Regions from separate parts of the Stenotrophomonas sp. GL_101 genome, predicted to be linked through region 2. Evidence: predicted binding sites of a transcription regulator. Region 2 holds the regulator's gene; the other holds the start of a gene.
What was found. Region 2 encodes FliA, which starts transcription of late flagellar genes. Its sites were predicted from a motif close to TAAAGTTTNNCNNNCNNNGGCCGATAA; they were not measured.

Region 1 (14,179 bases), 2.2 Mb from region 2:
CCCTTGTCGCCGGCATGAGCCTGGCCGTCGCCACGGCCACGGCCGCCACCCCCGTCGACGCACCGACCCTGCGCACCCTCGGGGGTGCCAGCGCGCCGCAGCAGCTGGAGGCCGCCAGCACCGCGCTGCTGGTGATCGATTTCCAGAACGAGTACTACACCGGCAAGCTGCACATTCCCGACGGCGCCACCGCCCTGGCCAACAGCCAGCAACTGGTACGCATGGCCGACGCCAACGGCATCGCGGTGTTCCATGTGCAGCATGTCAATCCGGCCGGCGCGCCGGTGTTCGCCGACGGCAGCGATGGGGTGGCCCTGGTGGCGGGCATGCAGCCGGCGCCCCATCACGCGCTGTTGAAGAAGAACACGGTCAGCGTGTTCGCCAGCACCGACCTGGATGCGCAGTTGAAGGCCAAAGGCATCAAGACGGTGATCGTCAGCGGGCTGATGACCCATGCCTGCGTCGCCGCCGCCGCGCGCGATGCCGCTCCGCTGGGCTATGAGGTGATCGTGCCATCCGATGCGGTGGCCACGCGCAGCATTGCCGCCCATGACGGCAACGGTGTGGTCTCGGCCGCGGAACTGCACCGGGCCGCGCTGACCGGAATCTCCGATGCCTTCGGTGCGGTCATGCCCACCGCCGCGGTGCTGGCGTTGCCGGTCACGCGCTGACCTCATGCGTGGCGCGGCCGCTCATGCCGCGCCACGCAGCCATGCCGCGATCGCATCGTGCAGGCGCGGGTGCACCGGTACGGTGATGCCGAAGTCATCCCGCAACACGCGCAGCACATCGGCTGCATCGACCAGTGCGCGACGCTCGCTGGGCTGCCCGGTACGGTGAATGGTGTAGGCCCCGGCACCGATCGTGCGCCGCCAGCCGGGGCCGGCCAGGGCCACCCGCAGCTGGCCGGGGAAGGAGGAATCGGGGTGCGTGCACACATACCAGTTGCCCACCACATGGTCGATCGGTGCCTGTGGCTGCAGGTCGAAGCGATACAGCGGCCGCCACTCACCGGCAACCTCGGCCTGTAGCAGGTACTGGTCGTGCTGCAGGTCCAGCCGGTAGTGCTGGTGCGGGGTTGGCTGGGCGAAGCGATGGTCCAGCCGCAGCGGGCCGGTGGGCGTGTTGCCGCCAAAGCCGACGTCCACGATGTAGTCCACTGCCTCCAGGTGCACCAGCACCAGCATGTGCGTGCGTGCGGCCAGCGGGCCATCGGGAGCGTCCATGACCACCCGCGCGGCGATCGCGCGCGCATCGAACCCCAGCTGCTGCAGCAGGGCCAGGAACATCCCGTTGAGCTCGAAGCAGTAACCGCCGCGACCTTCATGCAGCAGCTTGTGCTGCACGCTGGGCAGGTCGATGGCGACGGCATCGCGCAGCAGCGTGGTGAGCGTTTCAAACGGGAACGTGGCGTTGTGCTGCTCCTGCAGCCGCGCCAGGGTGGCCAGCGTAGGGGCTGGCGGTGTGTCCCAGCCCAGGCGCTGCAGGTAGTCGGTGAGGTGCTGGGTATCCATGGCAGGGAGGGTATCGAAAGGAGGAGGCCACGGTGCCGCCTCAACCACGGTTGAGGTCAAGGCGGGGGAGGGCAGGCGTGGTGGAACGCTGTGTCGCGGTCCGGCACGGCGCGCGATTGGTCATCTTGCCGTCGCCTGCAGCGGCTACAACGGGCACAGGCCAGCAGTGCTGCAGGGTGGATGCGGGCGTGGCCTAAAGTCATGGTGGGTGCGGCCGATATAGAGGCGTCCTTACGCCTGGAGTACGTGATGTCGGCCCTCCCCCGCCGCCTGTTTCCGTTGCATCTGTTCACCCTGCCGCTGCACGCCCTGCGCCGGCTCAGTGTCGCACGCAAGTTGAAGGCCGCGCTGCTGGTCTGCGGCTGCGGCCTGCTGGTGGTGGCCCTGGTCTATGCGTGGACCCGTTACAACAGCGAGCGGGCCGCCGATACGTTCGCCATCCACCAGCACGATGCCGCCCTTGCCGGTGCGCTGGCGACCCAGGTGGCTGAAGCGCGCCTGCTGCAGACCCGCTATGCCATCGGCTTCGACGCCGCCGATCGCGACGCGCTGCGGCAGGCCCAACACCAGCTGCAGCAATCGCTGGCGCAGCTGCAGCACCACCGGCGCGATGCCGGTACCACCGCCGCACTGCATACGCTGGCCACGCGCGTGCGGGAATTCGCCGAGGGTATCGACACCCTGAACGCGCGCGCGGACGAGATGGGGCGGGGCGATGCCGGCCTGCGCGCCCAGCTGGAGGGCAGTGCCGAGGCCTTGGCCGGCCTGCTCGACGGCGACGCGCTGGCGCCGCTGGCCGGGCAATGGCAGGCCATGCGCCGTGAAGAAGCGTTGTTGCTGCTCACCGGCGATTCGGTGCATACCGATCGCGCCAGCGATGCCAAGCTTCCGTTCGACCTGGCGCTGTCGGCGCTGCCCCTGCCCGCCGCCGCGCAGCAAGCGCTGCGTACCGCCATGGATACTTACCAGGCCGGGTTGCTGGCCTATACCGCCGCGCGGATAGGACTCGATGTGGAGGCGGCATCGCTGGCCGATACCGCCGCGCAGATCACCCCGGCCCTGCAGCAGTTGCAGCACGCACAGGCCACCGCGCTGGACCGTGCCCGTAGCCGCCAGCAGGCCCAGGCCCGGGCGATGACGCTGCTGTTCGGGTTGACCCTGGGTGCAGTGGCGCTGGTGCTGATCGCCAGCCTGGTGCTGGTGCTGCGCGCGGTACGCCGGCCGATCGCCGATACCCTGCGCTTTGCCGAGGATATCGCCGAGGATCGGCTGCACACGGTGCTGGCCGTGCACAATCCGCATGATGAAATCGGCCAGCTGGCGCAGCGCCTGGTGCACATGCAGCAGCGCCTGCGCGACCGTATCGATGCCGAGCGCGCAGCCGCCCGCGACAACGCCCGCGCCCGCCAGGCGCTGGACAGCGCGCAGACCGGGTTGATGGTGCTGGAGCCGGACGGCCGCATCGGTTTTCTCAACCGCGCGCTGTTGGCCGAGCTGTCGCTCGACGAGGCCAGCTGGCGTGGCCAGCCCGCACAGGCCCTGCATCCGGCGTTTGCCGGGCTCGCCGCGACGCTGGCGACGGCAGGGGCCACGCAGCAGGAAATCGAACACGCCGGCACCCGCTACCACCTGGTGGTCAACCCGATCCTCGACGACGGCCAGTTGCTGGGCGCGGCGGTGGAATGGCGCAGCCGCGCGCTGGAAACCACCGTGGAAACCGAAGTGGCCGCGCTGGTCGATGCCGCTGCGCACGGCCAGCTGCACGGGCGCATCGAGACGGCGAACAAGCAGGGCTTCGTGCGGACCCTGGCGGTCAGCATCAACGGCCTGCTGGACACTTTCCAGGGCAATCTGTCCGCCCTGCAGGCGCTGCTGTCGGCGCTGGCGCAAGGCGACCTGCGCGTACGCATGCAGGGGGATTTCCAGGGCGTCTTCGCGCACATGCGTGATGATGCCAATGCCACCGTGCAGCAGCTCACCGACATCGTCGCGCGCATCCAGCAGGCGTCGCTGGCGATCAACGGCGCGGCCGGCGAGATCGTCGCCGGCAACCTGGAGCTGGCCGGGCGCACCGAGCGCCAGGCCGCGCACCTGGAGGAAACCGCCTCGTCGATGGAAGCGCTGACCGCCACCGTGCGGCAGAACGCCGATGCGGCGCAGCAGGCCAACCGGTTGGCGATCGACGCGGCCGGCATCGCCCAGCAGGGCGGGACATCGGTGGCGCAGGTGGTGGCCAGCATGCGCGACATCGCGCTGTCCTCGCGTCGCATCGGTGACATCACCGCAGTCATCGACGGCATTGCCTTCCAGACCAACATCCTGGCCCTGAACGCGGCGGTCGAAGCGGCGCGCGCCGGCGAGCAGGGCCGCAGCTTCGCGGTGGTGGCCAGTGAAGTGCGGCTGCTGGCCCAGCGCAGCGCGGACGCGGCACGACAGATCAAGGCGCTGATCGAGGCCTCGGTGGGGACCGTCGAGGCGGGCACCCGCCAGGTCGACCAGGCCGGCGCGACCATCACCCGCATCGTCGGCAGCGTGCAGCAGGTCACCGCGATCATGGCCGGCATTTCGACGGCCTCGCAGCAGCAGAGCCTGGGCATCGAGCAGGTCGGGCAGACGCTGCTGCAGATGGACGGCAGTACCCAGCAGAATGCCGCGCTGGTGGAGGAGGCATCGGCGTCGGCGCAGGCGATGGAACGCCAGGCGGGGCTGTTGTCCGATGCGGTGGCCGCGTTCGTGGTGGAACGTCCGGCGGCCCGCCGTGCCGCGCGGTTGGCGGCGGTGTAGCGCCGGACACCCCATCACGCTCACTTGTCTTCACTGGCCGCTTGCGCACGCGCTCACTATCCTGCGTGCATGAGCAGCCCACGCAAGCCCCGCACCGCCCCCGCCACCGATGCCTTCGTACGCGTCCGTGGCGCCCGCGAACACAACCTCAAGGATGTCGACGTGGACATCCCGCGCGATGCGCTGGTGGTGTTCTCGGGGATCTCCGGCTCCGGCAAGTCGTCGTTGGCGTTCGGCACGCTGTATGCCGAAGCGCAGCGGCGCTACCTGGAGTCGCTGTCGCCCTATGCGCGGCGCCTGATCGACCAGGTTGGCGTGCCCGATGTGGATGCCATCGAGGGCCTGCCGCCAGCGGTGGCGTTGCAGCAGCAGCGCGGCACCGCCAGCGTGCGCTCCAGCGTGGGCAGCGTGACCACGCTGTCCAGCCTGTTGCGCATGCTGTATTCGCGGGCGGGGACCTACCCGGCCAGGCAACCGATGCTGTACGCCGAGGACTTCTCGCCGAACACCCCGCAAGGCGCCTGCCCGAACTGCCATGGGCTCGGGCATGTCTACGAAGTGACCGAACAATCGATGGTGCCGGACCCGTCGCTGAGCATCCGCGAGCGCGCCATCGCCGCGTGGCCGCCGGCCTGGCACGGGCAGAACCAGCGCGACATCCTGGTCACCCTTGGCTACGACGTGGATATCCCGTGGCGCGACCTGCCCAAAAAGCAGCGCGACTGGATCCTGTTCACCGAAGAACAACCGGTGGCGCCGGTGTATGCCGGCTTCACCCCGGCCGAAACCCGCGCTGCAGTACGCCGCAAGACCGAGCCCAGCTACATGGGCACCTTCAGCGGGGCGCGCCGCTACGTGCTGCATACCTTCGCCAGCACGCAGAGCGCGATGATGAAGAAACGCGTCGCGCGCTACATGGTCGGTACCGCGTGCCCGGTCTGCGATGGCAAGCGGCTCAAGCGGGAAGCGCTGTCGGTGACCTTCGCCGGGCTGGACATCGGTGCGCTGTCGCAGCACTCGCTCAGTGCCATGGCCGAGGTGCTGCGGCCGGCTGCCGAGGGGCGCTTCGACACACCGGCCAGCGGGACCACGCGCAGCCGTGCGGCAGGACGCAAGGCGCAGCAGGCACGTGCCGCCGGCGGCGGACCGTCGCATGTCGGCAGTAGCGATGTGCGCCGTACCCCGGACCTGTCCGAGGAGAAACGCATCGCCGCCCAGCGCATCGCGCACGACCTGGTCGAACGCATCGCTACCCTGCAGGACCTCGGCCTGGGCTACCTGTCGATGGATCGCACCACCCCGACGCTGTCGCCGGGGGAGCTGCAGCGGCTGCGCCTGGCCACGCAGATCCGCTCCAGCCTGTTCGGCGTGGTGTATGTGCTGGACGAGCCCACCGCCGGCCTGCATCCTGCCGATGGCGAGGCGCTGCACCGCGCGCTGGACCAGCTCAAGGCGGGCGGCAACACCTTGTTCGTGGTGGAACACAATCTGGAGATGCTGCGCCGTGCCGATTGGCTGGTGGATGTTGGCCCCGGCGCCGGCCAGCACGGCGGCCAGGTGCTGTACAGCGGGCCGCCGGAGGGGCTGCGCAAGGTCAAGGCATCGGCTACCGCGGCGTACCTGTTCGACACCGGCAAGGGCGCGCGCCGTACCCCGCGCGCGACCTCGGCATGGCTGGACGTGCGTGGCATCCACCGCAACAACCTGCATGGGCTGGACGCGCGTTTCCCGCTGGGCGCGTTCACGGCCGTCACCGGCGTGTCCGGCTCGGGCAAGTCCAGCCTGGTCAGCCAGGCGCTGGTGGAACTGGTCGGTGCGCATCTCGGCCACGAACCGGCCGTGGAAGAATCCGACAACGAACTGCCGGTCCCGAGCGGCGTCGAACCTACCCGTGGCCGCCTGCACGCCGGGGCCGGTGCGATCAAGCGCCTGGTCAATGTGGACCAGAAGCCGATCGGGCGCACGCCGCGCTCCAACCTGGCCACCTACACCGGCCTGTTCGACCACGTGCGCAAACTGTTTGCCGCCACGCCCATGGCCAGGTCACGCCGCTACGGCGCGGGCCGGTTCTCGTTCAACGTCGCGCAGGGGCGCTGCGATACCTGCGAAGGCGAGGGCTTCGTGCACGTGGAACTGTTGTTCATGCCCAGCGTGTATGCCCCGTGCCCGACCTGCCATGGCCAGCGCTACAACGCCAAGACCCTGGAGGTGGAATGGAACGGGCGCACCATCGCCCAGGTGCTGGCGATGACCGTTGAAGAAGCCTTGCGGTTCTTTGCCGATGAACTACCGGTGCAGCGCCCGCTGCACCTGCTGCGCGAGATCGGCCTGGGTTACCTGCGCTTGGGCCAGCCGGCCACGGAGCTGTCCGGTGGCGAAGCCCAGCGGATCAAACTGGCCACCGAACTGCAGCGCAGCCAGCACGGTAAATCGCTGTATGTGCTGGACGAACCGACCACCGGCCTGCACCCGGCCGACGTGGACAAGCTGATGGCGCAGCTGCACGGGTTGGTGGATGCCGGCAATACCGTGGTGGTGGTCGAACACGACCTGCGCGTGGTCGCCGACGCCGACTGGGTGATCGATGTCGGCCCGGGCGCGGGCGAGGAGGGCGGAAAGATTGTCGCGGCCGGGACGCCGGTGCAGGTCAGCGCCACCACTGGCGGCGCTACTGCGGGCTATCTGCGGCGTTGGTTGGGCTGAGGCCGGAGCGGCATCCGGCGCCTACCCGGCCACCGCCACCGGCGGACGCTCGCTTATCTGGCCGTCGAGCATGTAAACCTCGCGCTGCGCGCGGGCCGAATAGCGAGGGTCATGGGTCACCATGCAGATGGTGGCTCCGCCCGCATGCAGTTCCTCCAACAGTTGCATGACCGCCTCTCCATTGTGCGAATCGAGGTTTCCGGTAGGCTCGTCGGCCAGCAGGATCGAGGGCCGTCCCACCAACGCACGCGCTACCGCCACCCGCTGCTGCTGGCCGCCGGACAGCTGTGCCGGGAAATGCGCGCTGCGATGGTCCATTCCCACGCGCTCAAGCGCGGCTATCGCCATGCTGCGCCGTTGTGCCTTGGGGATGTCCTCGCGGTAGGTGAGCGGTACTTCGACGTTCTCGACGATGCTCAGGTCGCCGATCAGATTGAAGGCCTGGAAGATGAACCCGATCTGGAGACTGCGAACGCGCGCGCGCTCGATCTCATCCAGGGAATCCACTTCCATGCCGTTCAGCAGATACCGTCCCGATGTGGGGGTATCCAGCGTGCCCAGGATGGACATCAACGTGGATTTTCCACACCCGGACGGCCCGGTGATGCTGACGAATTCACCGCGGTCCACATGGAAATCGATATTGGACAGTGCGTTGGTCTGAACCTCATCGGTCAAAAATACCCGGCAGATCCCGTGCAGCTGCAGGAGTGGAGGGTTATCCAGTACGGCAGCAGGATCGGGCGTTGCGTTCAATTGATCGAGACCTCATTGGATTCCGAGAATTCGCTCATGTCCGAGAGGACGATGCGATCCCCTTGCTTGAGCCCGTCAAGGATCTGCACCTCATTGACCGAGTCCTTGCCGAAGCGTACCTCGACCCGCGTCGCTGTACTGTCTCCGCTCAGGCGGTAAATCGGACTGGTGCTTGCGGGGTGAACGTTGACCGGCCGAGTGACGAACAGCGTATCTGCGATGCGGTCGGTAGTGATCACGCCGTCCACCGATTGCTCTGCACGGGTACCGGGGGGCAATGCCGAAGACAGATCGACTTCCACCAGGATCGCGCCCTTTTCCACCGAGGGATTCACCCGGCGGACTTTGCCAGGAACTTTCATGCGGCCAACCTCCAGCACGGCGGGCTGCCCGGCGGAGAGGTCGGCCGCCTGGGATTCGGGAATGCGCAGCTCGGCAATCAGTTCGCCCGGGCGCGCGATGCGCGCAATGCTCACGCCAGCAGCGACGCGCTGACCTTCCTCGACGCTGATCTGCTGCACCACCCCTGCCATGCCGGCCTTCACCCGTAATCCGTCGGCGTCGGCCTGGCGTAGCTGCAATGTGCTTGCAAGCTGATCCAGCCGGGCCTTGCTGGCATCGAGCTGGGACTGAATGCTGGATGCCGATTGTGCCACCCGTTGCCGGGCGATCCCAACTGCCTGCTCATACTGGCGCAGCTTGATTGCAATCTTCTTGTACTCCACCTCGGCCAACACACCCTTGTCCAAGGCGCGTCGTGCGGCCTCTTCCTCGACCTGCAGTGAGTCGCGTTCGCCCTCGGTACGCGACAGGTCGGACTTCAACTGCAGCAGGTCGCCCTGCAACCGTGCCTGGAGGGCCGCATGGTCACCCTGGGTGGCGGCGTGCTCGGCGCTGGCTGCCAGCAGCCTGTCCAGGACCTCGGGATTGGCCATCTCGATGATGTCGGTATCAGCACTTACCTCGGCGCCCGGGCGTACCAGAAGCCGCTCGATGCTGGCATCGGTCTTGGCAACCACCCACCGCATCTGGCTGGAGACCAGTTTCCCCGGGCCGCGCACCGAGCGCACAAATTCACCCTGACGGACGGTATCCAATGCCACGTCGGAACGACGCACCGATGGACTTGCCGCGTTGAGCGCGATGACCGCGCCTACGACGACAACCGCCGAGAGGGCACATCCAATCACCACGATTCGCTTGCGTTGACGCTTCCGCTGCTTCAGTTCGGGACGTGCAATATCCATCTGCGCGACTACACCAGCCAAGTGAACATGCATTTAGTCTTGACAGTTGGAAGAACGCATGTCAAGTATGAAAAGGCACCTGCAACCGGATGGTCGCAGGTGCATGCAGTTCTTACCGACATGAGTTGTGACGCAGCGAACGTTCTGGCACGCCAGGCAATCGCGCTCACATGAACCAGGGATGGAATGCGTTGTGAATGGAATCCACATGAACCCGATGGCGCGCCGCGTCATTGCCCAGCGGGTGCAACGGTTCACCTCGACCGTCGCCGGACAACCTCCAGATGCATGACGATCTCTCGGTCGCGCTGCGCAGGATCGTCCGCAGTCCGGGCTCCAGCGCGCTGATCGCCAGTCTGTTGGCCATGGTGATCTTCATCACCGCGTGCATGTTCACCGTGGCCTACGGCATGCTGTGGAAGCCGTTGCCGTTCCCCGCGCAGTCCAGCCTTGTGCAGCTGACGTCCTACTCCAGCAGGATGGGCATGGACCTCGGCTGGTCCATCCCCTTCCTGGATACCATCGCCAGCCGGAGCCGCCAGCTCTCCACGGTTGCCGGTTATCAGAACAAGGAAGTGAGCATCGCCGACAGCGCCGGTGCCATCACGGGCACGTTGGACGCGACGATGGCTGAGCCTGCGTTGTTTGGCCTGCTCGGTGCCCACCCGGCTGCAGGAAGATTGTTTACCGCTGAGGACGCATTGCCCGGTGCCGAGCCCGTCGCCCTGGTGTCCTCGGCGTTCTGGCATGCGCACTTCGATGGCAACTTGAACACCAGTGCGCACAAGTTGCATCTGGATGGCATGGCCTACCGTGTCGTCGGCGTCCTGCCCGACGCCTTTGCGTTCCCGAGCCGCAGCAACCGGGTGTGGTTGCCCCTTGCCTTCAGTGAAGAAGAAACCGCGCTTGGCAATGCCGGATCGTTCGGCAATCTCAGGGCAGTCGCCCGGCTGGCGCGCGAGGACGGCGAAAAAGCCGCGGCGTCGGAGATGATGGGGCTCGTGTATGGGGTCCCCGGCCTGGCCGGCATCGGCGACCAGATCGGGCTGAAGGTAGCCGCCGAGCCGCTGCGCAACCTGTGGTTGGATGGCCGCCACGGCTCGCTCATTTCGATGCTGGTGGCGGCATTGCTGGTGTTCGCCGTCACCGCTGCCAACGTTTACAACCTGTTCGTGCTGCGGCTGATGCGCCGGCGGCAGGAAATGGCGCTGCTTGAAGCGGTGGGTGCCACCAGGCAGCGGCGGTTCCGGCAGATCCTGATTGAATCGACCCTGTTGGCCACCGCGGCAACGCTGCTGGCGGTGGTGTTGATGCCCGCGGGGATCTCCCTGCTGCGGCACTTCGACGTTCTTCCCAGGGATGCACCGCAGGTGATCGGTCCCGACCTGGCCACCCTGCTGGCGATCCTGGTGATGTGGGTGGCCGTGCTGCTGATCCTCCTTTCAGCGGGCCTGGCATTCAAGGGCCAAAGCGTGTTCGAGGTGCTGCGCCAGACCGGCAATGGCCAGACCGCCAGTGCGTCGGTCCATCGCCTGCGTCGGATGCTGGTGATGCTGCAGATCGCGGCAACCTTCGTACTGCTGTTCTGTACGGCGCTGCTGCTGCGAAGCTCCAATGCACTGCTCTCCCAGGATATCGGCTTCAATCGCGCCGGGCAGTTGGTGGGCACGCTGCAGTTGGCCGGCACGACCGAAGGCGTGGATCCCGATGCCGTGCGTACCCGCGTGCGCGACTGGGCCGAACGGGTGGAGGCAATGCCCGGCGTCCGCGCGGTAGGCCTGACGTCATCGGCACCCTTGAGTCGCAACGTGACCCTGGAGGCCTTCTCGGGACCGGTATCGGCCGGGAGTGCGCAGGCCACGCTCCCCAAGGCCTATATCGCCCATACCAACGCGCAGTATCCGCTGGCGCTGGGGCTGCGGGTACTGCGCGGACGAACATTCAGCGCTGTCGAGGCGCAGGACGGCGCGGCGGTTGCATTGATCGACAGTGCGCTGGCCGAGCGCCATTTCCCGGGGCAGGATCCGCAGGGGCGCAGTCTGCGCGTTGCCGGCGGTGATGGCGGGCATCTGCAGGATAGGGTGGTGGTGGGCGTCGTTGAGCGGGCACGCCAGCGCAGCCTTGATCAGCAGGATGAGTACCCCACCGTCTATCTTCCCGATGCAACCCCATTGCTGCGACCGGAGACGCCGCTCTCATCAGCCGAGTTCGTGGTCCGTGCCGCCCATCCGGCAAGAATCCAGAAGGCCATCGAACAGCAGGCGCGGCAGGGTGGGCTGGTGCTGACCCAGGTGATGAGCATGGAACAACGGGTTGAAGAGACGATCATTGACCAGCTTCGACTCAACGCGTTGCTCAGAATTCTCAGCGGCGTCACTCTGCTGGTGGCCTCGGTAGGGCTGTACGCGCAGCTGGCACAATCGGTTGCCATGCGTCAGCGCGAGTTCGGCGTACGCCAGGCTTTGGGTGCCAATCGAAACGACATCCTGCGCAGCGTGCTGCGGCAGGGCGCATCCATGGTGGGATATGCGGTGCTCGCCGCGGTGCCGGTGGCCTTGCTGCTGGGCGCACTGTTGAAGCCCCGGTTGCATGGCATCTCGGCATTCGACCCGGTATCGCTTCTGGTGGTGAGTTTGATTCTGTCACTGATTTCGTTGATGGCCAATGCACTCCCGGCGTATCGAGCCGCGCAGGTCAATCCCATGCTTGCGCTTCGCACGGAGTAGATGGTCGGTCGCTTCTTCAAGGAGGAAGGAATGGACGTTGTTGATCCGGTTCGTTCATACATCCAGTCGCGGCTCGATGCCGGCATGACGACGTCGGCGCTCGTTGCCGAGCTGGTCGGCATGGGCTGGCATCCGGGCAGCATTGATCGCGCCCTGCAGGGTCATCGCGATGGACGTCCACATACCGCAGCGGTGGTGCGGCGCCCGTGCCTGCGCGGGGAGGGACATTCCGCGAACCTGCAGGTGGATGCTCGCACCATCCGGGTCCAGGCCCGGTGGCATCGACCCGAAGCCTGCCTGATGTCCAATGTGCTTGATACGGAGGAATGCGCCCACATCATCGCGCTGGCTACGCCGCTGCTGCAGCGATCCCAGGTAAGCATCGGCGACGGGCGCGTCGCGGCCAGCCACGTGACTGCCTACGCGCGAACCAGTGAACAAGCCTGGATCAGGCCTGGGTGCTCGAGCGTGGTTGACGGCATCCGGCGGCGCGTCGCCGAGCTGACCCAGTGGCCGCACGACTGGATGGAGGACCTGCAGGTCGTTCGATACGGCGTTGGCGCGGACTTTTCACCGCACCACGATTTCTTCCCACAGGCACGTGTGGCCTGTCGGCAGGGACAGCGTGTTGCCACGGTCATCATGTACCTCAACACGCCGTCGCAGGGCGGCGCGACCAGCTTTCCCGATGTCGAGATGGAGATCTGCCCACAACAGGGCAACGCGCTCTACTTTGCCTATCCCTGTGCATCGGCGGAAAGCCTGACGCTACACGCGGGTGTGCCACTGGCGGCAGGTGAGAAATGGATTGCCACCTTCTTCCTGCGCGATGGCGCGGCCGCGCAGGGATGAGCAGGTGACGACGATGGATCTGGTCAACCAGCTCACCGCACCATGCTTGGACGGCCCTGCTGGGGATGCGTCTGCCAGGATCGCAGCGGGCTATGTGCAGCAGTTGAAGCGGCAGCTGCAGGCGGCGCTTGTCGACGACGATGGCGCGCTTTCTGCTGGCAACGCCGTGGCGCTGGATATACCCGTAGCGCCTCAATGGCGCCCGGAACTGGGGGTGGTCGCACGCAACAGCCGCGCGCATCCTCGGCTGGCTGCGCTGCAGCTGCGGTTGCTGGGCCATGGCGAGCCCGGGCGGATGGCGGTGGACGTCGGTCCCCCCGGCCATGTCTATCTGGATGGCCAATGCATGGCGGTTGCAGGGCGGGTAGAGGTCCATATCGAGGCATCGGAGATGATGCTGGCATCCGCATTGGGCCGCTGGCGGCTGGAACCCGATGGCGTGCTGCACTCGGTGCGGTCATTCCCCACCGGCGGGGCACCGTACGCGGTTCGCAGCGGCAACGGCACGGGCCCTCGCTACCTCGTTGATGGCGGTGTGGGCACCCCGCCCGGTGTGTTCCCCGCCCCCGTGCCGATGCCATTCGATGCGCCCGGTACCACCGCCCAGGAGTTCCTTGCCGGTACCGGCGACGTAGTCGAGGCGATCAAGATGATCGCGGCGGCGTCGCCGGTCTACGCCGCCTGGATCAACGCAGTCGTGGACGGCGTGGTGGTTACCCGCGACGAACTGGATTGCGGCTTGAGCAGCGGCGATTACCCAGGCCTGCTGGCTGTCCGCGATGGACGCGCTCCACTGGATTACGTTGAGTTGATCGTGGCCGGGGCTTGCCAGCAGAAGCTGTTCCAGCTGGCGATGGTTGCCGCGTTGAGTGAACCGGGCAGCGAGCAACTTCACTACATGCCGCACCGTCGCTGGTACACCACTCCCCGCCGGGCACTGGCGTCGGCGCACGAACATCACAATGTGATCGGCGTGCTCTCGGCTATCGCCGCGCACCTGGGGGACGATGCCAACCTGCGCTCACGGATTGCCCGACGCCAATTGATGCTGTCCCTGGATGGGGAGCACGTCCTGCAGCACGGTTACGCACTCAGTGCCGCAGGATCCCGGGTCTGGGAGGTGCTGCGAGGACAGCACGAAGCACCTCGCTGTTGAAGATACGCCGCGGCGGCGCACTGCGCGCCCGGCAGAAATCTGCGTAAGCGCAGATGCCCGTTGCCGGTTTTGGCAACATCACATGGAGAATGCAGATGAGCAATCAAACCAATGCGAACGATCTGGCCAAGGCCGCCTCTGAGCTGGTGCTGCGCGAGCTTGACGAGATGGAAGCTCGTGACATTTTTGGCGGTGATGGTGGCTGGGTAAAGGTCGGGCCGGTTGAGCCGGCTGTGAATCAGGTGAGCTGATTCCACTGGCACGAACCCTGCGGCGGTGGCGGCCCCTGGGCCGTCATCGCCACGTTCCGCACGATCCGTTGCTGGAGTCCGATCATGCGCATCAATGCTCTGTACGTCATCATCAAACTGGTCGAGCGCTGCAACCTGAACTGCTCGTACTGCTACTACTACACCGACGAGAATGCGGAGGTATTCGAGC
Region 2 (14,179 bases):
AAACGGCGGCGCCAATGCGGCTGCCGGCCGGCACCGGTGGCAACTGCACCGGGGCGATGGGGGTAACGGTAGGGGTCTTGGGCCGTGCGGCCGGATCGGACTCGGCGGTCAGCTGCGGGCCGATCGGGTCCACGCCCTGGGCGGTATCGGCCAGGATGATCACCATCACCCGCCGGTTGCGGTTGCGGCCTTCGGCGCTGGCGTTGTCTTCGCGCGGGCGGAACTGGCCATAGCCGACCATCGCCAGCCGCGACGGCTGCAGGCCCTGGTCGGCGAACAGATGCACCACGCTGGCTGCGCGCCCGGCCGAGAGTTCCCAGTTGGAGGGAAACAGCGCGGTGGCAATGGGCACGTTGTCGGTATGGCCTTCCACGCGTACGCCGTTGGGCGCGTCGTGCAGTACCTGGGCCAGCTTGGACAGGGTGTCGCGCGCATGCACGTCCAGCGAAGCCGAGCCGGTGACGAACAGGATGTCGCTGTTGATCTCCACTTCGATCCACAGCTCGGTGCGGCGCACGGTGATCATGCCGCGCTCGATCAGCGGGGCGAGGGTGGCGGTGAGGCGGTCGGCAATGGTGTTGAGCTGGCGCTCGGCGCGCTGCAGCTGTTCCTGGTTGCGTACCGACACCGGCATGCGCATCTGCGAGGCCATCGCCGGCAGCAGGGTGGGGTCGTTGGAGGGGGCCGGTGCGGCCGGGCCGACACGGTTGCCGGCCTTGATCACCGACGGGCTGTCCCAGCCGCCGCCCTGCACCTGCTGGTTGCCCACCTGCACCGGGTTGATGGTGCGCGGCGCGCCACCGAAGGCGGTGGTGAGTGCGTCGGCCATGACCCGGTACTTGCCCTCGTTGAGCGAGGAAATGGCGTACATCACCACGAAGAAGGCCAGCAGCAGCGTCATCAGGTCGGCGTAGGGAATCGCCCAGGCCTCGTGGTTGGCATGCTCTTCGTGGTGCCTGCGACGGGCCATGTCAGTGCAGGAACCCGGACAGGTTGGTTTCGATGTTGCGCGGGTTCTCGCCCTGGGCGATCGAAATCAGGCCTTCGATGATCATCTCGCGGTCGCGGCTGTTGTGGTGGATCACGCTCTTGAGCTTGGCCGAGACCGGCAGGAACAGCAGGTTGGCCGAGGCGATGCCGTAGATGGTGGCGGTGAACGCGGCAGCGATGCCGTGGCCGAGCTTGCTCGGGTCGGCCAGGTTCTTCATCACCGCGATCAGCCCGAGCACCGCGCCGATGATGCCCAGGGTGGGGGCGTAGATGCCCATGCCCTCGAACACCTTGGACGCGGCCAGGTCCCGGTGCTCCTGGCTGCCCAGTTCGATTTCCATCATGTGCCGGATGGTTTCCGGCTCCACGCCGTCCACCAGCAGCTGCAGGCCCTTGCGCAGGAACGGGTCGCTCTGCGCGTCCACCTGTGCTTCCAGGCCCAGCAGGCCCTGGCGGCGCGCGATGTTGCTCCATTCGACGATCTGCTTGATCAGCGCGTGGCGGTCGCTGCTGGGCGGCAGGATCACCCAGCGCACGATCTTGAAGGCGTGCTTGAACACCGCCGGGGAGGTGTGCAGCAGGATCGAGGCGATGGTGCCGACGATGACGATCACGAATGCGGCCGGCGACCACAGCGACGCCAGGCCGGCCCCCTTGAGGATGCTGCCGCCGACCAGCGAGGCCAGGGCGAGGAAAAGTCCAATGAGGCTGAGTCTGTCCATGGGTCCGTTATCGGCTTGCGTGAAGGGGACTTGAGAGGCTGCGTCAGCGCAGGCCGTCCACGTCCAGGATCAGTGACATCCGGCCATCGCCGATCAGGGTTGCCCCGGCGTAGCCGCGCAGGCCGCGCAGGGCCTTGGGCAGCGGCTTGATCACCACTTCCTCGCGGCCCCGCACCTGGTCCACCACCAGCCCGAAGCGGGCTTCGCCGGCCTGCAGCACCACGATGGTGAGCAGCGGCGAGGGGGCCGGGTCGACCGCCAGCCAGTGGCGCAGGTCCACCAGCGGCAGGGTGTGCGACTTGCGGTCGAGCACGGCGCGGCCATCGAACCAGCCCAGCGAGGTGTTGGGGGCGTGCAGCACCTCCATCACCCGCGCCAGCGGCAACGCATAGACGTCTTCGCCGGCCTGCACCAGCAGGGTCGGCAGGATCGCCAGGGTCAGCGGCACGCGGATCATGAAGCGGCTGCCGCGGCCCAGCTCGGACTGGATCTGGATCTGGCCGCTGAGCTCGCGGATGCGCGACTGCACCACGTCCATGCCGACGCCACGGCCGGAAATGTCGGTCACTTCCTGCTTGGTCGAGAAGCCCGGCAGGAACACCAGGTGCAGGCATTCCTCACTGGTCAGGCGCGCGGCCGCTTCCGGATCGATCAGGCCCTTTTCGCGGGCCTTCTGCCGCAGGCGCTCCGGGTCGATGCCGGCGCCGTCATCCTGCACTTCGATGCTGACGTAGTCGCCTTCCTGCTGCGCCGACAGGCGCACATGGCCGCTGCGTGGCTTGCCCTGCGCTTCGCGCAGTTCCGGGGTTTCCACGCCATGGTCGATCGCGTTGCGCACCAGGTGCACCAGCGGATCGGCAAGTGCTTCGACCAGGTTGCGGTCCAGCTCGGTTTCCGCGCCGACCAGCTCCAGCTCCACTTCTTTGTTCAGGTTGCGGGCGACGTCGCGGGCCACCTTCGGGAAACGCGAGAACACCTTGCCCACCGGCTGCATGCGGGTGCGCATCACCGCCGACTGCAGGCGGGCGGTGGCGATGTCCAGGGTGGACACGGCACGGTCGAGTTCTTCGTCGTGCAGGCGCGCGCGCAGGGTCTTGAGCCGATTGCGCGACAGCACCAGTTCGCCGATCAGGTTGACGATCGCATCCAGGCGCTTGGTGTCCACGCGCACGGTATGTTCGGCTTCGGCGACCGGCTTGTTGGCCGCCGGCCGGGGCGCAACGGAGGGTGCACGCGCCACCGGCGCGGCCACGGCGGCCACGGCCGTGGTGCCCGGTGCGGCGCCGCCATGCAGCTGGTCCAGCAGCGCTTCAAATTCGTCTTCGCCGATCAGACCGTCATCGGTCTTTTGGGGGGGCGTCACGGCCGTGGGCGCGGCGCCGCCGTGCAACTGGTCCAGCAACGCTTCAAACTCGTCGTCGGTGATCAGCTCGCCGCCGGCCGGCGGGGTCGCAGCGACCGCGGCCGGGCTGGCCGGACCATTGACGTCGAACTGGGCGATCAGCGATGGCGGCGCATAGCCGGGCTCGGTGCCGGCCGACACCGAATCGAGCATCGACTGCAGGTAATCCAGGGATTGCTGGGCCGCATCGAAGTGATGCGCCTGCAACGTGGCCTTGCCCGAGCGTGCCATGCCCAGGGTTTCCTCGGCGGCGTGGCACAGCTCGACCATCGCCTGGATGCCCAGGAAGCCGGCACCGCCCTTGAGCGTGTGGAAACCGCGGAACACCGCGTTGAGCTGGTCGGCGTCCTGGGGCGACTGCTCCAGCGACACCAGCTGTTCGCCGAGGCGATCCAGGATTTCCTGGGCCTCGAGGATGAAGTCGGCCGCAATATCGTCTGGAACAGCACTCATGGTCTTACAACCCCAAATCGGAAAGCAGGTCGTCAGCGTCGACCTGTGATACCTGGTGGCGATCCAGGCCGGTCACGGCCGGGCCGGCCAGGCCGTTGTCGCGTTTGTGCGCGGCGTCTTCCTGCGGTGGCAGGCCGAGCGCGCCGAAACCCTCGTGCACGCGGCGCACGATCCCCACCACGCGGCGGATGATCTGGCCGGTGAGATCCTGGTAGCTCTGGGTGAGCGCGATCTCGGTGAGGTTGTGGCGGATCCGGTCCAGCTGCTGGTCCTGGTCGGCGGTGAGCCCGTTGGCGCGTACCTGCTCGGTCAGCGCCCGGCATTCTTCGGCCAGGTCCAGGGTGCGGTGGGTGGCCTGTTCGGTCATCGCCACCACGTGGTCCAGGCGCGCGCAGGCATCGTCCAGCTCGCCCGCTTCGCTGGGCAGGCTGGGCAGTTCGCCCAGCGCCTGGCCCAGTTCGCGGGCCAGCCGGTTGAGCCCGGCCATCATCGGCTGGGTGCGCAGGGCCGCCAGTGCGTCGATCTGCTGACGCCAGCCGGCTTCGTCACCGCTTTCCAGCGCTGCCAGCGCGTCCTGCAGGCGCTGCACCAGCGCGGATTTGTCGCTGAGGGTATCCATCAGGCGCTTGCTGCCAGTCGTTCGAAAATCTTGCCCAGTTTTTCTTCCAGGGTCTGCGCGGTGAACGGCTTGATGATGTAGCCGTTGACGCCGGACTGGGCCGCTTCGATGATCTGTTCGCGCTTGGCTTCGGCGGTGACCATCAGCACCGGCAGGGTCTTGAGCCTGGGGTCGACGCGGATCGCCTTGAGCAGGTCGATGCCGGTCATCACCGGCATGTTCCAGTCAGTCACCACGAAATCGAATGGCTGGCTCTGCAACATCGACAACGCGGCATGCCCGTCCTCGGCTTCGGCGGTGTTGGTGAAGCCCAGATCGCCCAGCAGGTTCTTGACAATACGACGCATGGTCGAGAAGTCGTCGACGATCAGGATACGCATGTTCTTGTTCAAAGCACTTTCCTCGGTATCAATGGTTCTCGAGGCCGGCATCGGCCGCCTCGAAGATCTTCAATCGGCCACGCAGGCGCAGGACGGCCTGGCCATGGATCTGGCACACGCGCGACTCGCTCACGCCGAGCACGGCGCCGATCTCTTTCAGGTTCAGTTCCTGCTCGTAGTACAGCGACAGCACCAACTGTTCGCGTTCGGGCAGCAGGCCGATCGCATGGCCCAGTTCACGGCCGAACTCACCGCGCTCCAGTACCTGCTGCGGGGTAGGCCCGCCCTGGGCGACGGTGTCCAGTTCGCCCTGGTCTTCAATCCGCGATTCCAGGCTCAGTACCTGGCCGCGTGCGGCGTCTTCCATCAGGCGCAGGTAGTCCGGCAGCGGCATGTCCATCGCCGCGGCTACTTCGGTGGCGCTGGCGGCGCGGCCGGTGCTCTGCTCGAGCCGGCGGATGGTGGAGGCGGCATCGCGGGCGCGGCGGTGCACCGAGCGTGGTACCCAGTCGCCGCGACGGATCTCGTCGATCATCGAGCCGCGGATGCGGATCGAGGCATAGGTTTCAAACGACGCGCCCTGGTCGGCGTCGTAGCTGCGCGAGGCTTCGATCAGCCCCATCATGCCGGCCTGGATCAGGTCATCGACCTCGACACTGGCCGGCAGTCGCGCGGCCAGGTGGTGGGCGATGCGCCGGACCAGGTCCGAATGCTGGGCGATGCATTCGTTGGCGGCAACGCGCTGCACTTCTTTGTATCGGGCGGCGCCTTTCATACGGTCACCCCACGTTGCTTGAGGATGCGTTCGAGGAAGAACTCCACCCCGCCACGCGGTTCGGTCGGGGCCTGCCAGCGCGCGGTGCGGCGGGCGATCTCGGTGATCGCCAGTGCGGCCGGGCTGGACGGATAGGCCTTCACCACCGGCTGCTGGCGCTGCACCGACAGGCGCAGCCAGTCGTCCTGCGGGACGCAGCCGAGGTAGTTGAGCGAGACATCGGCGAGGAACTTCTCGCAGACCCGGGTCAGCTTTTCGTACAGCACGCGGCCTTCGTTGGGGTCGCGGACCATGTTGGCCACGACCTGGATGCGGTCCACGCCACGCTCGCGCGAGAGCACCTTGATCAGCGCGTAGGCGTCGGTGATCGAGGCCGGCTCATCGCAGACCACCACCACGGTGTCCTGTGCGGCCTGGCAGAAGGTCAGCACGCCATCGGTGATGCCCGCGGCGGTATCGACCACCATGAAATCCAGCTCGCGCTCCAGTTCGGAGAACACGTTGACCAGACCGATGTGTTCGGCCGGCTGCAGTTCGGCCATGTGCCGGCGACCGGAGGCGGCCGGGACCACCAGTACGCCGCCCGGGCCTTCCAGGATCACTTCTTCCAGGGTGCAGCGCCCGGCGACGAGGTCGGCCAGGGTGACCTTGGGCTGCAGGCCCAGGATCACGTCGATGTTGGCCAGGCCGAGGTCGGCGTCCAGCAGCAGCGTGCGTTTGCCCATGTCGGCGAGCGCGACGGCCAGGTTGGCCGACACGTTCGTTTTGCCCACGCCGCCCTTGCCGCCGGTCACCGCGATGGTGCGCACAGGGCCCAGCGGCTGGCTGCGGGTGGCAGACAACGGGAAGGTCTTGGTCAACTTGGCGTACTCACGCGACGGCATGGTTCAACTCCGGGTTGCAGGGCATATCGGCCGCGCGGCGCAAATCTTCAAGGCGAAGTACAAGATTGGCGGCGCTGGCCCGGTGCAGGTCTTCAGGAACGTCCTGGCCATCGGTGACCCAGGTGATCGGCAGGCGGTGGTCGACCGCGACCGACAGGGCGGTGCCGAAGCGGCCGGTTTCGTCCAGTTTGCTCAGCACCACGCCCTGCGGGTTGGCCGCGCTGAAGCGGCGGACCACTTCGTCCATGTCGCCAAAGCTGGTGTTGGCCGGCAGCACCAGCAGGGTGCGGATCTGCTCGGCGGCGCGCAGCCACTGCAGCTGGGCGGCCAGCGCGCGGTCGCGCGGGCCCAGCCCGGCGGTGTCGATCAGCACCAGCTTGTAATCCTTCAGCCGCTCCAGCAGCTGGTTCAGGTCGCTGCCGCTGTTGGCCTCGTGCACCGCGATGCCGAGCTGGCGGCCAAAACCGTACAGCTGCTCGCGGGCGCCGATGCGGCCGGTGTCGGTGGTGACCAGGGCGACGTCACGGGCGGCATGCTTCTCGGCGAAGCGCGAGGCCAGTTTGGCGATCGTGGTGGTCTTGCCGGCACCGGTCGGGCCGACCAGGGCGATGACGCCGCCGGCCTCGAGCGGGTCGACCGGGGCGATCGGCAGTTTCTTGGACAGCAACCCCAGCATCAGCCCGCGGCCACGGTGGGCTTCGGTGTCCAGCGGGATCTGCATGGCCACGTCGCGGCTGATGCCGGCGTCGAAGCCGTACTCGTCCATCAGGTCCAGCGCGGCCGCGCGCACCGGCGAACCGCGCAGGCGCTCGTCGGTGAAGCGGTGCATCTCGCGCTCGATGACCTGGCGCATGCCGGCCACCTCGTGGCGCAGCTGGCGGATTTCTTCGTCATCGCGCGGCACCACCACCAGTTCGGCGACGGGCAGCGGCTGGGCCTGCGCCGGTTCACCGGCGGTGGCCGGTGCCGGATTGTCGACACGTGCTGCAACCGGCGCCTGCGCCTCGGCTGCCACGGCGGGCAAGGCCTGGACCGGGGCGGTCACGGTCACGCTGACCGGCAGCGGCGGCATCGCCACCGAGGCGGCCGGGATGTGCATCGGGTAGAGCGGCGCGTCGTCGTGCGGCGGATCGATGATGAAGCGCGCGCGGTTGATCGGGGCGGCAATCGCGACGGCCGGCTCGGCGGGGGCCGGTGACGCGGCAGCGGCCTGCTCGACGTTGAACGGGGCGAAGATCTGTTCCGGCAGCGCCGGCATGGCCGACGGCGGGGCCACGGCGGCGCGGGCCAGGGTGGCGGCAAAGCCGCTGCTGCCCGGCGGCGGCACGATTTCGTTGGCGGTGTCCAGGGTGCGGCCGGTGGCACCGACGGCCGCACGGGCCAAGGCAGCGACGGCCGAGGTGGTGGCTGCGACCGGTTCGGGCGCCGATGCCGGCGCCCGGCGCCGGGTGACCGCGGCGATCACCGCATCGGCAGCGCTGCGCGGACGCGGTGCCGGCGGCGGTGCCACGTCCTTGCGTGCGGCCTCCAGCGCGCGCTGCACTGCGCCTTCGTCGTAGTTCGCCGCGGCCACGATCTCGACGCCTTCCTCGATCCGCCGGTTGGACAGGATCACCGCATCAGGACCGTGTTCCTTGCGCACCAGGTTCATGGCCGAGCGCATATCGGAGGCGACGAAGCGTTTGATTTTCATGCTGTGGTACCGGGACTGGGGCGGCGGAGTAGTGGAAGGGAAGCGCTGGTTGTCGGTGGTCTGCACGGTCCGGGTTTCCCTCTATGTCCTGCTGCGGTGTTGTCGAAAAATGGGGTGTCTGTTTTCTGGCACGTTGCCGTCGGAGTTCCGGCTCAGCTGATCGTTCCGACCAGCTTGAGCCGCTTGTCCTCGGGCACCTCGCTGTAGGCCAGCACCGACAGCGAGGGGACGCTGTGGCGCACCAGCCGTGCCAGCGCGGCACGTACCGGGCCCGGCACCAGCACGACCGCCGGCTCGTTCTTCGCTTCCTGCTTGCTGACACATTCGGCCAGGCTCTGGTGCAGTCGCTCTGCGAGTCCGGGTTCCAGCGCGGCGCCGTTGCCCTGCGTGGACTCCTGCAAGACGCGTTCCAGTTGCGGGTTGAGGGTGAACACCGGCAGCTCCGCGGACATCCCGGCGATCTCCTGCACGATGAAGCGGCCCAGCGCGTTGCGTACCGCCGCGGTCAGCACGGCCGGGTCCTGGCTGGCCGGGGCGTTCTCCACCAGTGATTCGACGATTTTGCGCAGCTGGCGCACCGGGATGCGTTCGATCAGCAGGTTCTGCAGCACCCGCACCACCACCGACAGCGGCAGCGCCTTGGGCGTTAGGTCTTCGACCAGCTTGGGCGCGCTCTTGGCCAGGTTGGCCAGCAGTTGCTGCGCCTCTTCGTGGCCGAGAAGTTCCGGGGCGTGCTCGCGGATCAGGTGCGACAGGTGGGTGGCGACCACGGTGGCTGGGTCGACCACGGTGTAGCCCATCGATTCGGCATGCGCACGCTGGTGGGGCTGGATCCAGGTGGCATCCAGGCCGAAGGCGGGGTCCTTGCCGGCGATGCCTTCCAGCGCGCCCAGCGCGCTGCCCGGGTCCAGCGCAAGCTCGCGGTCGGGGTGGATCTCGGCGGTGGCCACCGGCACGCCGTGGATCAGCAGGCGGTAGGCCGTGGCCGGCAGTTCCAGGTTGTCGCGGATATGCACCGAGGGAATCAGGAAGCCGATGTCGTGGGTGAGCTTGCGGCGCACGCCCTTGATCCGCGCCATCAATTCGCCGCCCTGGTTCTTGTCCACCAGCGGGATCAAGCGGTACCCCACTTCCAGGCCCAGCGGGTCGACCGGGCGCAGTTCGTCCCAGGTCAGTTCGGCGGTGGGCGAGGGCGCCGCACCGGGCAGGCCGAGGGTGTCGCTGCGGCCGGCGGCCGGGGTTTCGGCAGTGCGTGCGGCGGCGGTGCTCTTTTTCCAGGCCTTCCAGGCGACGAAGCCGAGGATGGCCGCCAGCGTCAAGAAGGCGACGTTGGGCATGCCTGGCACCAGGCCAACCACGCCCAGGATCGCCGCGGCAATGGTCAGCGCCCGGTACTGGCCGAAGACCTGGCCCATCATCGCCTGCGCCATGTCCTGCGAGCGCGAGGCGCGGGTGACCAGCATGGCCACCGCCGAGGACACCAGCAACGCCGGCAGCTGCGCCACCAGGCCGTCACCGATGGAGAGCAGGGTGTAGGTGGCGGCGGCCTGGCCGAACGGCATGCCGTGCTGCATCACGCCCACGGCCAGGCCGCCGAGCATGTTGATGAACAGGATCAGGATGCCGGCGATGGCATCGCCGCGGATGAACTTGCTGGCGCCGTCCATCGCACCGTAGAAGTCGGCTTCCTCGCGGACTTCCTCGCGTCGGGCCTTGGCCTCTTCACGCGTCAGCAAACCGGCGTTGAGGTCGGCATCGATGGCCATCTGCTTGCCGGGCATGGCATCCAGGATGAAGCGCGCGGTCACTTCGGACACCCGGCCGGCACCTTTGGTGATCACCACGAAATTGATGATGGTGAGGATGGCGAAGACCACGATGCCGACCGCGTAGTTGCCGCCGATCACGAACTCGCCGAACGCGGCGATCACCTTGCCGGCCGCCTCGTGGCCGTTCTGGCCATTGAGCAGGATCACCCGGGTCGAGGCCACGTTCAGTGCCAGCCGCAGCATGGTGGTGATCAGCAGCACGATCGGGAAGATGGTGAAATCCAGTGGGCGCTTCACGTAGACCACCGCCAGCAGCACCATCAGCGAGATGGCGATGTTGAAGGTGAACAGCGCATCCAGCACCGGCGGCGCCAGCGGCACCACCACCATGGCCAGCAGCGCCAGCACGATCAGCGGCGCGCCGATGCCATGCCGGATCATGTCCAGCGCCTTGCGTACGTTCATGCCGGCACCGGCGGGCTGGGCGCTCATGCGCGGCCCCCCTTGCCGAATTCATCCACGTCGATGCTCGGCGCTGCCGGCATCGGGCCGCCGCGCCAGGTGCGCAGCTGGTAAACGTAGGACAGGACCTGGGCTACGGCCGAATACAGTCTCACGGGAATTTCCTTTCCAAGTTGACCTTCCCGATACAAGGCGCGTGCCAAAGGCGGCGCGGACACGATCGCGATCCTGTTGCCGTCGGCCACATCGCGGATGCGCAGGGCGGTTTCGTCCACGCCCAGGGCCACCACGGTAGGGGCGCCCATCTTGCCGCCCTCGTACTTCAAGGCCACCGCGTAGTGGGTGGGGTTGACCACCACCACGTCGGCGGTGGGTACCGCTTCCATCATCCGGCGGTTGGACATCTGTTGCTGCAGCTGGCGGATGCGGCCCTTCACTTCCGGGCTGCCCTCGCTTTCCTTCATTTCCCGGCGCAGCTCCTCACGGGTCATCTTCAGCTTGCGCATCCAGTTCCAGCGCTGGTACGGCGCGTCGATGGCGGCCAGCAGCATCATCGCCCCGCCGGTGGCCAGCATCAGCTTCAGGGTGAAGCCCAGGCCATGGACCATGGCTGCTTCCAGCGGCTGGTTGAGCAGGTCGCGCAGCGAGCGCACGCCGTGCCACACCACCAGCCCGGCGGCGGTACCGACAAAGGCGATGCGCAGCAGCGACTTGGTGAACTCGGCGATCGCCTCCGGGCCATACAGCCGCTTCATTCCGGCCAGCGGACTGAGCCGCTTGAAATCGGGCATCAGCGACTTGTTCGACCAGCGCAGCCCGCCCATCACCACCGGCGACAGGAAACTGGCCAGCAGGCACACCAGCACCAGGGGCCACATGCCCATCAGCAGTTGCAGCAGCAGATGCCCGAAGTGCCCGAACAGCGCCTGCGGATGCAGCCGCAGGCCCGGCTCCGGACTGAGCGCCAGGGTCATCCAGGCCTTGGCACTGCTGGTGATGCCGCCGGAGAACGCCATCAGCGCCAGCACCGCGGCGCCGAACACGGCCGCGGTGGCCAACTCACGCGAGCGCGGGATGTTGCCCTGCTCGCGGGCGTCGCGCAGGCGTTTTTCGGTGGGCTGTTCGGTTTTTTCGCCGGCTTGTTCGTTTTCGGACATCGTGGGCACGAAACGGGAGGATTACCCGGGTCGTGCAAGATCTGTTCCGTGACCGCGACCGGTGCTCAGGCCAAGGTTCCCGAGGGTGATTAGCCGCCCGTCGCGCCGGGCCGGGCGTGTGCCTTCCACCCTGCGGCCATCTCCACCCGCGGCCGCTTGTGGTCATGCAGCTGCATGAACCGCTCCGGGTCCACCGGCCTGCCCAGCAGATAGCCTTGCAGGTAGTCGCAGCCGAGCCGTTCCAGGTAGGCTCGCTGGCCGGCGGTTTCCACCCCTTCGGCGACGATGTCCATGTCCAGCGCATGGCCGAGGGCGACGATGGCCGAGACGATCACCACGTCTTCGGAGCTGTTTTCCAGGTCGCGGACGAACGCATGGTCGATCTTGATCTCGGTGGCCGGCAGGCGCTTGAGATAGAGCAGGCTGGAATAGCCGGTGCCGAAGTCGTCGATGGAGATGCCCACGCCGAGGCTGGCCATCGCCTGCAGCAGCTTGAGGCTGGCGTCGGTATCGCGCATGACCGTGCTTTCGGTGATTTCCAGTACCAGCCGGCGCGGCTCAAGGCGGTGTGTCTGCAGCACTTCGCGGACTTCCTGCAGCAGGTGCGGGGAGCTGAACTGGATCGGCGACAGGTTCACCGACACCGTCCAGCTGTCGTGGCCGGCGTCCTGCCACTGGCGCAGCTGGCGGCACGCCTGGTCCAGCGACCAGCGGCCGATCTCGTTGATCACCCCGCTGCGTTCGGCCAGGCGGATGAAGCGCTCCGGTGGAATCAGGCCCTGTTGCGGGTGCTTCCAGCGGATCAACGCCTCGGCACCGCTCACGCCTTGCCCGGCCACGCGGATCTTGGGCTGGTAGTGCAGGAACAGCTGGTCGGTGCCGATCGCCCGGCGCAGGTCGGCCAGCAGCTGGAACTGTTGCTCGGCGCTGTCGTTCATCCAGTCGGCGAACACCGCATGGCTGTTGCGCCCGGCCTCCTTGGCCTGGTACATCGCCGCGTCGGCGAAGGCCATCAACTGCCGCTCGCTGGCGGCGTGGTCGGGGCAGATCGCGATACCGATGCTGGCGGTGACCTGCAGGTCATGGTCGGGCAGCAGCGGCCCCCCGCCGACGGCCTGGATGATGCGGTTGGCCAGGGTGGCGATGTCTTCATCGTTGTCGATGCGCACCACCAGCACGAATTCGTCGCCACCGAGACGGGCCATCACATCGCTTGGGCGCAGCAGCTGGCGGGTGCGTTCGGCGACGGCCACCAGCAGTGCATCGCCGGTCTGGTGGCCGTAGGCATCGTTGACCTGCTTGAAGCCGTCCAGGTCCATGAACAGCACCGCGAAGCGGCTGCCGCGTTGTTCGGCCTCGGCCAGCGCCTGTTCGATGCGCTGCTGCAACAGCAGGCGATTGGGCAGGTGGGTCAACGGGTCGTGCAGCGCGGCCTGGGTGAGCTCCTGCTGGGCATCGTCGAGCGAGCTGCGCAGGTGTTCGTTACGCAGCCGCAGCAGCTGCGCCTGCATGCGCTGGTCCAGCCAGGACACGATCAGCACCACGGCCAGGATCGCGGTGGTCAACACCAGCACGATCGCCGCCAGCCACTGGGTGTGCAGGCCGGCGCCGGCCGCGGCGCCGCAGACGCTGTCGGCGGGGAAGCGGGCCGCCGCCATGCCGGTGTAGTGCATGCCCACGATGGCGCTGCCCAGCAATACCGCCGGCAGCAGCCGATGACGCAGGCGGCGCTGGCTGTGGCGCAGCCGGAAGGCCACGAACAGCGCGGTCCACGAGGCGGCCAACGCGATCAGCAGCGAGGCGGTGAACCAGATCGGGTCATAGTCGATACCCGGTTGCATGCGCATCGCCGCCATGCCCAGGTAATGCATCGATGCGATGCCGCTGCCCATCAACAGCGCGCCCAGCGCCAGCCGGGAATGCGGCAGCGTGGGCCGCGAGACCAGCCACAGTGCGAACACCGACGAGGCCATCGCCGCCAGCAGCGAGATGGCGGTCCACCCCACGTCATAACCCAGTGCAATGGGCAGCCGGAACGCCAGCATGCCGATGAAGTGCATCGACCAGATGCCCAGGCCCATCGCGCAGCCACCGCCGAACAGCCACAACGTACTCAGCCGCGCGGTGGGCGCGGTGGTGATCCGGTTGGCCATGTCCAGCGCGGTGAACGATGCGAGCATGGCCACCAGCAGCGAAACCACGACCAACCACGGTGTGTAGCTGCCGACGAGCATCAATGACTCTCCCTGGTCAGCACATCTGCGATGAAGTAGGCGATGCGGTCATCCCGCACCAGTCCCCGGTGCGATACGTGCAGCCTACCGCTGATGATGGGGGGTTCTGCAAGTGGCAAACGATGATTTTCTGCCAATGCGTGAAGCGCGCGTGATTGAAATAGCGCTACGACCGGGCCGAAACGCAGCGGCGTTCGGCTGTCGCGGCCAGCAGCCTCAACGGGTCACGCCGTCGGCAGCCTGGAAGGCCGCGTCGAACAGGCGCTGTACCGGCGGGCCCATTTCGCCGGCCAGCACGGTCAGCAGGAACAGGCCCAGCAACAGGGCGACCGGCAGGCCCAGCTGGATAGGATTCAATGCCGGTGCAGCGCGGGCCAGTACGCCGAAGGCCAGGTTGATCGCCAGCATCGCCACGGTCAGCGGCAGGGCCAGGCCGAGTGCGCCGCGGAACACCTGCAGGGCGAACGTGGGCGCAGCGCCGAGGAAGGCATCGATATCCGGCAGCTGTGCACCGATCGGCACGGCCTTGTAGCTGTCCATCAACAGCGAGATCAAGGCCAGGTGGCCATTGCTGGTGAAGAACAGCAAGCCGAACAGCAGGTAGAACCACTGGCCGATCACGCCGGAACTGCCGCCGCG

Region 1: AC3IR9_RS18680 (methyl-accepting chemotaxis protein) is a predicted target of FliA. The motif match lies at 1,709-1,735, and genes of this name have one in related genera.

Annotation. Positions count from the first base shown of each region.
Region 1 covers NZ_CM174432.1:4,241,163-4,255,341, reverse strand. Annotated here, with positions in the region: gene AC3IR9_RS18690 (isochorismatase family protein) at 1-671, shown strand, start outside; gene AC3IR9_RS18685 (arylamine N-acetyltransferase family protein) at 693-1,514, opposite strand; gene AC3IR9_RS18680 (methyl-accepting chemotaxis protein) at 1,764-4,298, shown strand; gene AC3IR9_RS18675 (excinuclease ABC subunit UvrA) at 4,368-7,001, shown strand; gene AC3IR9_RS18670 (ABC transporter ATP-binding protein) at 7,023-7,757, opposite strand; gene AC3IR9_RS18665 (efflux RND transporter periplasmic adaptor subunit) at 7,754-9,004, opposite strand; gene AC3IR9_RS18660 (ABC transporter permease) at 9,289-11,730, shown strand; gene AC3IR9_RS18655 (prolyl hydroxylase family protein) at 11,761-12,582, shown strand; gene AC3IR9_RS18650 (hypothetical protein) at 12,596-13,738, shown strand; gene AC3IR9_RS18645 (hypothetical protein) at 13,834-13,989, shown strand; gene AC3IR9_RS18640 (radical SAM protein) at 14,074-14,179, shown strand, end outside.
Region 2 covers NZ_CM174432.1:2,063,017-2,077,195, forward strand. Annotated here, with positions in the region: gene motD (flagellar motor protein MotD) at 1-970, opposite strand, end outside; gene AC3IR9_RS09235 (flagellar motor protein) at 972-1,712, opposite strand; gene AC3IR9_RS09240 (chemotaxis protein CheA) at 1,756-3,567, opposite strand; gene AC3IR9_RS09245 (protein phosphatase CheZ) at 3,572-4,186, opposite strand; gene cheY (chemotaxis response regulator CheY) at 4,186-4,578, opposite strand; gene AC3IR9_RS09255 (RNA polymerase sigma factor FliA) at 4,595-5,341, opposite strand; gene AC3IR9_RS09260 (MinD/ParA family ATP-binding protein) at 5,338-6,225, opposite strand; gene flhF (flagellar biosynthesis GTPase FlhF) at 6,212-7,918, opposite strand; gene flhA (flagellar biosynthesis protein FlhA) at 8,071-10,179, opposite strand; gene flhB (flagellar biosynthesis protein FlhB) at 10,176-11,306, opposite strand; gene AC3IR9_RS09280 (putative bifunctional diguanylate cyclase/phosphodiesterase) at 11,396-13,540, opposite strand; gene fliR (flagellar biosynthetic protein FliR) at 13,757-14,179, opposite strand, start outside.